DNA from 3 places in the Pseudoalteromonas sp. NZS71 genome. Region 2 is predicted to be linked to each of the others. Evidence: predicted binding sites of a transcription regulator. Region 2 holds the regulator's gene; each other region holds the start of a gene.
The links. Region 2 encodes sigma-54, which starts transcription at its own class of promoters, with help from an activator protein. Its sites were predicted from a motif close to GTTGGCACGNNNNTNGNNT; they were not measured.
Positions count from the first base shown of each region.

Region 1 (3,171 bases), on a different contig from region 2:
AGAGCCACAGCAGTTACCAGTACTTAAGAAGCTACACGATCAGCTTATTTCAGCTATCAGCTTTTTACAGGTTAAAACTTTACGTATTGCTCCGTGGCCTGTTGTAAGTGTATTTGTAGAACAACACAAAGACGTTATTGCACTTGATGAACAGCTTCGTTTGGTAGACTACATTAAAAGCATTCGTGAACAGTCTCTTAAAGATATGATTCCTGAAGACTTACTTGCGTTTAGCGGTAAGCACATGGCATCACTTGATCCAAGCACATACAACTTTGACGTTGAATGGTTTGCATCTACAAAAAGTGCAAAGAGCTTCCATCAAATGCTTGGTGATTTACCAGGTGCTTTTGACGATGCACTAGTGAATATTCCACTTGAAGGTGATATTACTCAATATGAGTATCAACAATTTGTTGCTGCTTATTCAAAAATATTTACCGACAACAACGAAAAACCAACACTTGCGCCTGCAACACGACTGCTTGCAATGCGTCGCCCTGATTTATTTACTCCGATTACAAATAATCGATTAGATGCATTATGTGGTGCCCTTGGTGTTTCTAAACTTAAAAATAGTGATTTTGAACGTTACTGGCAAGATATCGTAAAAGGTATTCAAGCTATGTCATGGTACAAAATGGCTAAACCTAGTAACGAGTTAGAAGAACAATTGGTTGCTATTAAAGCATTAATTCCATGTTTCTTTCACTACGCTGATGCTAAAACACCAGATAACTCTAACTACATTAAACTGCTAACCAAGCCTAAACGTACTACAACTACAACAGGTAAAACTCAGCGTAGAGGTAAAGAGTCTGCAGAAATTTTAGTAGACCGTGCTCTTGCTGCTGACGATATTCCTGAACACATTCGCAGTAAACGTGATTCAATTGTGAGTGAAGTACAAAAAGGTCGCAGCGTAAACGAAACAATTAGCCTTATGCGCACTATATTCGGCTAAAACCTTCTAATTTAGCCGTACTTTTATGGTGCGGCTAGGTTAATTTATGCACCAGCAGTGTGCGCAACATCTTCCTTCATGTTATATCCCCACCCTATTCATAAAATTCAAGCTCATGTTTTTAATAAATAAAAAATAATTTTTAATAAAAAATAATGAAGCTGGCACATACAGTGCAATTATCCCGTTAGTTAAACAATAAAAAGCCGTCAGCCTAAAGGTTCCGATTACATAATAAAAACCTTGGCGAGCAAAAATCATATAACGGGAAATGGACATGCTAAAACTAAAAAAAACCATCGCTATAAGTGCTATAGCATTAATGGGCGCAACATCTTTAACGTCAACAGCCGTACATGCTGAAGTAACTGCTAATGCAGCGGCAACATCAAACTACTTATGGCGTGGTCAAGAGCAAACTGGGGGCGATGCAGCTATTTCAGGCGGTATTGATTACGCCAATGAATCGGGCTTTTATGCAGGTACTTGGGCTTCAAACGCATCGTGGGCCGATGAAATGACCTATGAGCTTGACTTATATGCAGGCTTTGGTGGCGATATTAACGAAAGTGTTAGCTACGATGTTGGTTATATTTATTACGCTTACCCAGACGCAGCTTCTGAAGCAGACGCAGATTTCTCTGAAATTTACGGTAGCATCAGTGTTGAAGGCTTTACCTTTGGTGCTTCAGTACTTGCAACATCAGCTGCAAGTGGTGATGGTACAGACTTTGGTGATTCACTTTACCTCACAGCTGACTACGGTTTTGCTGTTGGCAGTAACGGCACTGAAATGGCACTTCACTTAGGCCATTACTCTGGTGACTTTATTGGTGATGACAATATTCTAGATTACGGTGTATCAATTTCGAAAGATGGTTTCACTTTTGGTTTATCTGATACAGATATGGATGATTCAGATATTAAAGCTTACGTTGCTTATTCTGTAGACTTTAATTTATAAGAAAGAATGTGTTACTTGCTGCGACACGAAGGGCCTTTTGGCCCTTTTCTCGTTTTATAGCTGTTTTGCTTTAAATGGTACCTTATTACATTGTACTTCTACTGTTTTAGGGTACCAAGCTGGGCCGATTTGATTCACAACCACCTCAGCTAAACCATTAGTAAACGATTTATACGTATGAACGCTTTGCCACTCCCCTTGTGGGCAATGTGTTGTTAAATCTAACGGCTCTGATCCCTCGTACAACGCAAGTGCAAAATTATGATGCCACTGTGAGCTTTTTAGCGTTTTATTGCTTACTTTGCTCTGTATACCGTTATCAAAGTAAATATTTGTACACCCCGTTAAAATAATCAGTGTGCAACCGGCTGCAAATAGCTTGATGCTCATAATGTCTCCCCTAGTATTTGCTCTTGGCACCACACTTTAATGGTATGGGGCGAGTATATTCCAAGCGTAATTAAACTCAGCGCTCCATCGCTAAACGTTTGTTGTGACTGCATTTGAATAACCGGTGTATTTGAACATATTTGTTTTACGTCTACCCGCTGCTCACCCACTACCCCCCATAAATAAAATGGGCGGCTATCTTCGAAATTAGCTTGGCTCGTTATTTTTGCTGTTGCCTGTGGCTGAATGGTTACCGCAGAACAAGCACTGAGGCTTAATGCTATCGCCCCTATAATTAATGGTTTCATACTCTTCCTTATAAACTAAATACCAGTAAGGTAACTTTATAAGAGAACATAAAATATTAGCGTAAAAAGCTGTGGGGAATATGTAGAAACGCTATGAAGTTTTATACAGTTTATTACACATAAAGGCCGCATAAATGCGGCCCTTAAAGTAGTAAACTTAAGTGGTTAGTAAATAAATAGACGTCAGAATTTAGCTAAATTATTTTTACTGTCTTTGTCGACCAGCTTAATGTAAGGATCTACCCCCGCAAATAATGGTTTTTCTTTTACTTTTAGCTCAATAGTATTGGTACCAGACACTATTTGATGCTTTTGCGAGTAAATAACAAAGTCTTCAGCTAGTAAGTTTTCAGGGTCGTCGCTAAATAATGCAATATCAATTAGCTCATCGAGCGGCTGCTCGGTTTCTTCACCTTGTCCATCGGCATGCTGCTTAGTTGCTTCAACGCTCAGTGTTACCGTATAAAAACCTTCGCTATCAACATCATCTGTAACCGACACTTCTTTCATTTCAAGCTCATAAAGCGTTATATATTTAAACTGAT
Region 1 covers NZ_JADYWS010000029.1:42,284-45,454, reverse strand. Annotated here, with positions in the region: gene I6E85_RS17105 (hypothetical protein) at 1-964, shown strand, start outside; gene I6E85_RS17100 (TorF family putative porin) at 1,242-1,928, shown strand; gene I6E85_RS17095 (hypothetical protein) at 1,983-2,318, opposite strand; gene I6E85_RS17090 (Bor family protein) at 2,315-2,626, opposite strand; gene I6E85_RS17085 (M1 family aminopeptidase) at 2,810-3,171, opposite strand, start outside.
Region 1: a site for sigma-54 is predicted at 1,125-1,143, ahead of I6E85_RS17100 (TorF family putative porin). Genes of this name have one in related genera too.

Region 2 (3,171 bases):
ACGAGTACTAAAGCTAAAGGCTCTTCTGCACCGCTCATTCGACCATGAGGAATGGCAATGCCACGGCCAATACCTGTACTACCCAGTTTCTCTCTACTCATTAAAGCAGTAAGGATATCCTGTTGCGGTAAATACGGAAGTTTGTCGTGAGCAAGTTCGCTAATGAACTCTAAAATTCTTTTTTTGCTATTAAAAAGGACCGCAGCTTTGCTGCAGTCCTGGCATATAAGTGAGCTTAATTTCATCATATTAGTGTCGAGCAAGCTTCTCTTTGTGTTTAATTACTTGTCGATCGAGCTTGTCGATCAACGAGTCAATGGCGGCATACATATCTTGATGTTCCGTAGAGGCAAATAGCTCAGCACCACTTACATGTATTGTGGCTTCTGCTTTTTGATTTAATTTTTCTACATCGAGAATGACATGAACATTATTAATATGATCAGAGTGTCTTTCTAGCTTCGCAAATTTGGTATTAATATAGTCTCTTAGTGAATCGGTTAATTCTACGTGACGACCAGTTAAGTTTAGTTGCATAAGCATTACCCTCTTTTTTTTGCGTCTTAGATCAAGCTTTTACGTTGATTTGACGGTGGAATAGCCAGAGATTCGCGGTATTTTGCGATTGTACGTCTTGCTACTTTAATTCCTTGCTCAGCCAATATATCCGCTATTTTGCTATCACTCAATGGTTTTGCTGAGTTTTCTGCAGCGATTAATTTGCGGATAAGTGCACGAATTGCTGTAGATGAACATTCACCACCGTTTTCGGTGCTTACATGGCTTGAGAAAAAGTATTTAAGCTCAAATATACCACGGGGTGTATGCATATACTTTTGAGTTGTTACGCGCGAAATTGTTGATTCGTGCATTTCTACCATTTCAGCAACATCATTTAAAACCATTGGTTTCATTGCTTCAGGGCCGTGTTCAAAAAAGCCTTGTTGTTGCTTAACAATACAATTAGTTACTTTTAAAAGTGTGTCGTTTCTACTTTCTAAGCTTTTAATAAACCATTTAGCTTCTTGTAAATGCGAGCGAATAAACTGGCTGTCACCACTCGATTTCACAGTGCGAGACATTGCAGCGTATTGGCTATTAACACGAATTTTAGGCATGCTATCTGGGTTTAACTCAACAACCCAGCGGCCTTTAATTTTTTTAACTGACACGTCTGGAATAACATACTCAGATTCTTCTCTTACAATAGTATCTGCTGGCTTAGGACTAAGAGTATGGATTAATGTCATTACTTCTTTAAGCTCTTCTTCTTTGAGCTTGGTTTTCTTCATTAATGTACGATAGTCACGAGCAGCTAATAAATCAATATGCTCGGTTAAAATCATTTTTGTTTCATTAATGTAAGGTGTTTCTTTATCAAACTGATTAAGCTGAATACACAAACACTCTTGTAAACTACGTGCAGCAATACCAACAGGATCAAACAGTTGGATGCGTTTTAATACAGCTTCAATTTCATCAAGTTCGACTTCGTTATCATCTTCGTTTTCTTGATTAAAGCTTTCTAAAATCTCTTCGCAGCTTAGTGTTAAAATACCTGAATCATCAACTGCTTCTACGATGGCAATAGCAATAGCTTCGTCTGTAGGGCTAAATGGCGTTAATTGTAACTGCCACATTAAATACTCATGGAGCGTCTCTGTAGAGGCACCTTGATAAATTGATTCATCTTCAGGCATTGGACCCGATGATGCTGCAGGAGCGGCACTCATGTACTCATCCCAGCTAACATCCATAGCCATGTCGTCACTTAGCGTGTCTTTCGCAAGTGCTTCACCACTATCTTGTTCGTATTCGCTTGGAGCATCATCGGCAGATGCGCTAACAGTTATGTCATCGGTATCAGCTTTTTGCTCGTTTTTGCCAGCAGCATCTTCTGAGTAGTCTTGTTCTTCAACCTCTAATAGCGGGTTGCTGTCGAGAGCTTCTTGTATTTCTTGCTGGAGATCCAATGTACTGAGTTGCAACAAACGAATAGCTTGTTGCAGCTGTGGAGTCATTGTAAGTTGCTGGCCCATGCGCAGCTGTAGTGATTGCCTCATGTATCTCTAACAATCCTTTTATGTTGTTATAATTAATACTAGCAGATGCTTAAAGACATGGCGTAAATGTTACAGCCTAAATTGCTCGCCTAAGTAAACATCGCGTACTGTTTTATCATTTAATACGTGTTCTGGAGTACCTGATGCAATCAGCTCCCCATGAGAAACAATGTAGGCTTTTTCACAAACATCAAGGGTTTCTCTTACGTTATGGTCGGTAATTAATACTCCAATCCCACGATTTTTAAGATGTTCTATTATTTTCTTTATATCTAATACTGAAATTGGATCAACACCAGCGAACGGTTCATCCAGTAATATAAATTTAGGATCTGCTGCCAGCGCACGTGCTATTTCGACACGACGACGTTCGCCACCTGATAATGCCATACCTTGGCTATCGCGAATGTGTTGTATGCTAAATTCATCTAATAATTTATCGAGTGTATCTTCTCGAGTTTGTTTATTTAGCTCTTTGCGCGTTTCTAAAATAGCCATTAAGTTTTGATAAACAGTTAGCTTTCTGAAAATTGAAGACTCTTGCGGTAAGTAGCCTATGCCTAATCTAGCACGACTATGCATAGGTAAAAGAGTAATATCGTTATCATCTATCGATATTTTACCTTTATCGCTAGGCACAAGGCCTACAATCATATAAAACGTGGTTGTTTTGCCTGCGCCGTTAGGGCCAAGTAAGCCAACAATACTGCCCGCTTTTACTTCAAGGCCAACGTTTTTTACAACTTCACGGCCTTTATAGCTCTTTGCTAATAGTTCTGCTTTTAATGTGCTCATGGTTGACCTTTGTCGCTTTTTTTACTTTTTTTAGTTTCAATGGGTACTAAAATTGTATGAACGCGGTCAGTTGAGTTTTCATCTTTTTCGGCACTGATTAGCTGTTGCTCAATGTCGTAGGTAATGCTTTTAGCATTTATTTTTTGTCCTGCTTGCGATACCTGTGCATTACCAACAAGCGTTAAAAAACGCTTAGATACATCGTAACGTACTTCGTCAGCACTGGCGCTCATAGTCGTGCCGTCTGATTGCTTCTCTTCAAAGTGGGCAGGGCTACCAGTGGCAATTAATAATTGCTTATTATCACCAAGTT
Region 2 covers NZ_JADYWS010000008.1:145,167-148,337, reverse strand. Annotated here, with positions in the region: gene ptsN (PTS IIA-like nitrogen regulatory protein PtsN) at 1-245, opposite strand, end outside; gene hpf (ribosome hibernation promoting factor) at 250-537, opposite strand; gene I6E85_RS07410 (RNA polymerase factor sigma-54) at 564-2,063, opposite strand; gene lptB (LPS export ABC transporter ATP-binding protein) at 2,133-2,858, opposite strand; gene lptA (lipopolysaccharide transport periplasmic protein LptA) at 2,855-3,171, opposite strand, start outside.

Region 3 (3,171 bases), on a different contig from region 2:
GATACCAGCTAATAAGGGGAATAAAGCGCTCAGCAAGGAGCGCTAGTATGAAGGCAATAAAGTCCAAGTGGTTTTGAACAATATTGCTAAGCATTTACAGAGACACTGCAGTTAGCTTTTCTAAAAGTGCGACAACCATTTTAGATGAGTTGATTGATGCTGTTTCTAGGTATTCTTCAAATGATTGTGGTGACTCTTTACCTGCAATATCAGACATTGAGCGAATTACAACAAATGGTGTGTTAAGCGTAAAACACGTTTGTGCAATTGAAGCGCCTTCCATTTCAACGGCAAGCATTGTAGGAAAATCACTGCGTGCTTTATCGATACGCACAGGGTCACACATAAATGTGTCACCAGTACAAATTAAGCCAACAAGTGTTTTAACATCACTGATTTGTTCGATTGTTTGTTGTGCTGCTTCAACTAATTTAGGGTGAGCTGTAAAGCCTGCTGGCATTTGTGGTACTTGGCCAATTTCGTAGCCAAAAGCAGTAACATCTACATCGTGATGACGTACTTCTGACGAAATTACTACGTCGCCAACACTTAGAGAAGGATCGAATCCACCGGCAGAGCCTGTGTTAATTACGCAATCAGGTTTGAAGTTGTCAATTAGTAAGGTAGTTGCAATTGTTGATGCTACTTTACCAATACCAGATTGAACAAGTGTTACTGTGTTACCAGCCAATTCACCAGTATAAAAAGTGAAACCTGCTTTAGTTAAAATTTGTGGGTTTTGCATCGCTTCACGTAAAATTTTAACTTCTGGCTCCATTGCGCCAATAATACCAACATTCATAATGTTTAATTCCTGAGTTTGAATCACTTGATTATACGTGAAGTTAGCAATAAAAAACAAAAAAGCGAGCTTGTTTATGAGCTCGCTTTAAATACTTTTTAGGAGAGTATTTAATTTGGTTTTTAAATTTCAGCTAAAGCAGTTGTTTGTGCTTTGGCTTGAGAAGGTGAAAGTACCGCTGGCTTATGTGAGCGATTACGAACAGGGCGCTGCGTTTGTGTTGCTGCAGGCTTACCAAGTTTAAACATAATTGCATCGCGTACTTCAGAAGGACGGTAGCCCGATTTAACTTTCATACGAATATGTGGAATGCCCGCAGACTCTAGTGCACCGTTTACAAACCAGTCACGTTGAGCTTTGTGGCCATCTTTATTGGCATTGTTAACTAGGTCAACGGCCGCAACAATAGTTAGTTTTTCTTTATCGATCAATACAAAGTCGAGTTGCTTATTTTTAGCTTTAGCTAAAGCAGCACGTTTAGATTTAATAGAAAGACCTTGCTTACAGTCAATAACGTCAATTAACTTAACGCGACTAACAATTTTATATTGATCGCCTACAGCACGCTCGAGAAGATTTAAAAAAGCGCCTTCAACCTGCGTAAAAACAGTTTGCTTGCGGGTAAAAGGATACGGGTTTCCGCCATCGTCATTAAATTTTGACGCAACAACAGAAGCCCCGACAACTAATACTAGAATTAATAATAAAGCGAATTCCATACGGTAACTCCATAACAACAAATTGACACTGCTCAAATAAAGCAATTTACGTGCCTAAAAAGTATGAGTTATAAAATAATTACCAACTGTTTATAAAAGCTAAAACGATGTAGCTATTAAGCTTTGTATCCACCTTCAATACCTTTAACCGCAATAGCTACAGCATCGTGTGCATGGAGTGATTCATAATGATTTATTTGCAGCCAGTAATCGCTGTAATTATCTGTTTCTAATAAAGCTTTAATTTTACGCGCTGCGTCTTCACAAAACATAAGGTTTTGACCATTTAAACGAGCAAATTCTTGCTCGTCTTCGCGCTTTACTGCCGCTTGTACCGGTGTTTTAAGTTCAGCTTCGAGGGTGTTTATTAGAGTCACTACGTCAAATTCTTGAATATTGCTATCAAGCTTTACTTTTACGTTGGCAATAGAGCGCTGCGAGTGAGGTGTCGCTACAATGCCTTGTGTAGTGCCTAACCATTCGTGCACATCTTTTTGGCTTAAAGTTTCTTGGTTAAACTTTTCGTTAAACGCGTTTTGTATAAGCTGGCGTGCAAGTGCTGCAGAGCAAGGGCATGTTGAAGAATAGGTAACATCTACGGTTAGCTCGTAGCTAATAATGTTATTTTCAATTGTACTGGTAAGCACAACTGGGTAGCTTTTCCAGCCTGCTTTACCACTTAATAGTGATTTACGGCGTAGCGGTAATTCAAATTTAAATTCAATTTGTGCTTTATCGCTCAGCCCTTCGTGGCTAGTTATAAAGGTATCGAGTGCTTGCGCTATTGTTTGCGGATTGACTTGCTGCTCAGTCGAAAGCAGGTCAAGTGCTAAAAATAGACGTGACATATGAATGCCTTTGGCATCTTCTTTATGCAAATTTACAAATGCACGAGCTTTGGCATTTACTGTAACTGGAGATAAGTCTCGTGACTCAAAAATAAATGGCAGTTCGATTTCGCCCATGCCAACCCAGTCTAATTTACCTGTTTGTAAGGCGGGTGCAGTGTCTGCTATATCTGGCATATTGGTTTGCATGTGCGCTACTCGTATTTTGGAGATAATAAAGCGGGGCATTTTACACTAAATAATTTATTGCTGAAATGATGAGTTTAAGAGATGAGCAAAATCAAACATGAAAAATTCTGTTTTTATCGCACAACATGGGTAGTGGTAGGAGAAAAATGCTAAAATCTGGGAAAATGGTATGTTTATACATGCGCATTGCCTTCTTTATATTTAAGCACACAGCTAAGAGATAAAATTACGTATGACCGATTATTCTTTGAGCCCTTGGGCTCGGGTACTTTCCAGCTCAATAACGCGATTTGGTGAATTTAAAACCGCAGCTATTTGTTACACTTTATTTTTAACTGTATCTCTTATTTTATCGAGCATGTTTTATTATGTTGCGATAGGCGAATTACACCTTGTTGATATTTTGGCTGTGGTATTTTTTACGGCTGTAGTTTCTCCTTTAATTATAAGTGTATTACTTAATTCAATTCGTCAATTAGATGCCTCGTATGCTTATTTAGATAGCGCAACCAAGCAGGAAAAGCTCTTAAACCAAACCTTAAAAGACAACATTAGTCGTTTAAATATTGAAATTGATGAGCGTAAAATGGCGTTTCATGCCAAGCATCGCGCT
Region 3 covers NZ_JADYWS010000043.1:9,433-12,603, forward strand. Annotated here, with positions in the region: gene I6E85_RS19615 (regulatory signaling modulator protein AmpE) at 1-94, opposite strand, end outside; gene mtnN (5'-methylthioadenosine/S-adenosylhomocysteine nucleosidase) at 95-802, opposite strand; gene I6E85_RS19625 (DUF2726 domain-containing protein) at 925-1,521, opposite strand; gene folE2 (GTP cyclohydrolase FolE2) at 1,638-2,558, opposite strand; gene arcB (aerobic respiration two-component sensor histidine kinase ArcB) at 2,791-3,171, shown strand, end outside.
Region 3: a site for sigma-54 is predicted at 1,561-1,579, ahead of I6E85_RS19625 (DUF2726 domain-containing protein). Genes of this name have one in related genera too.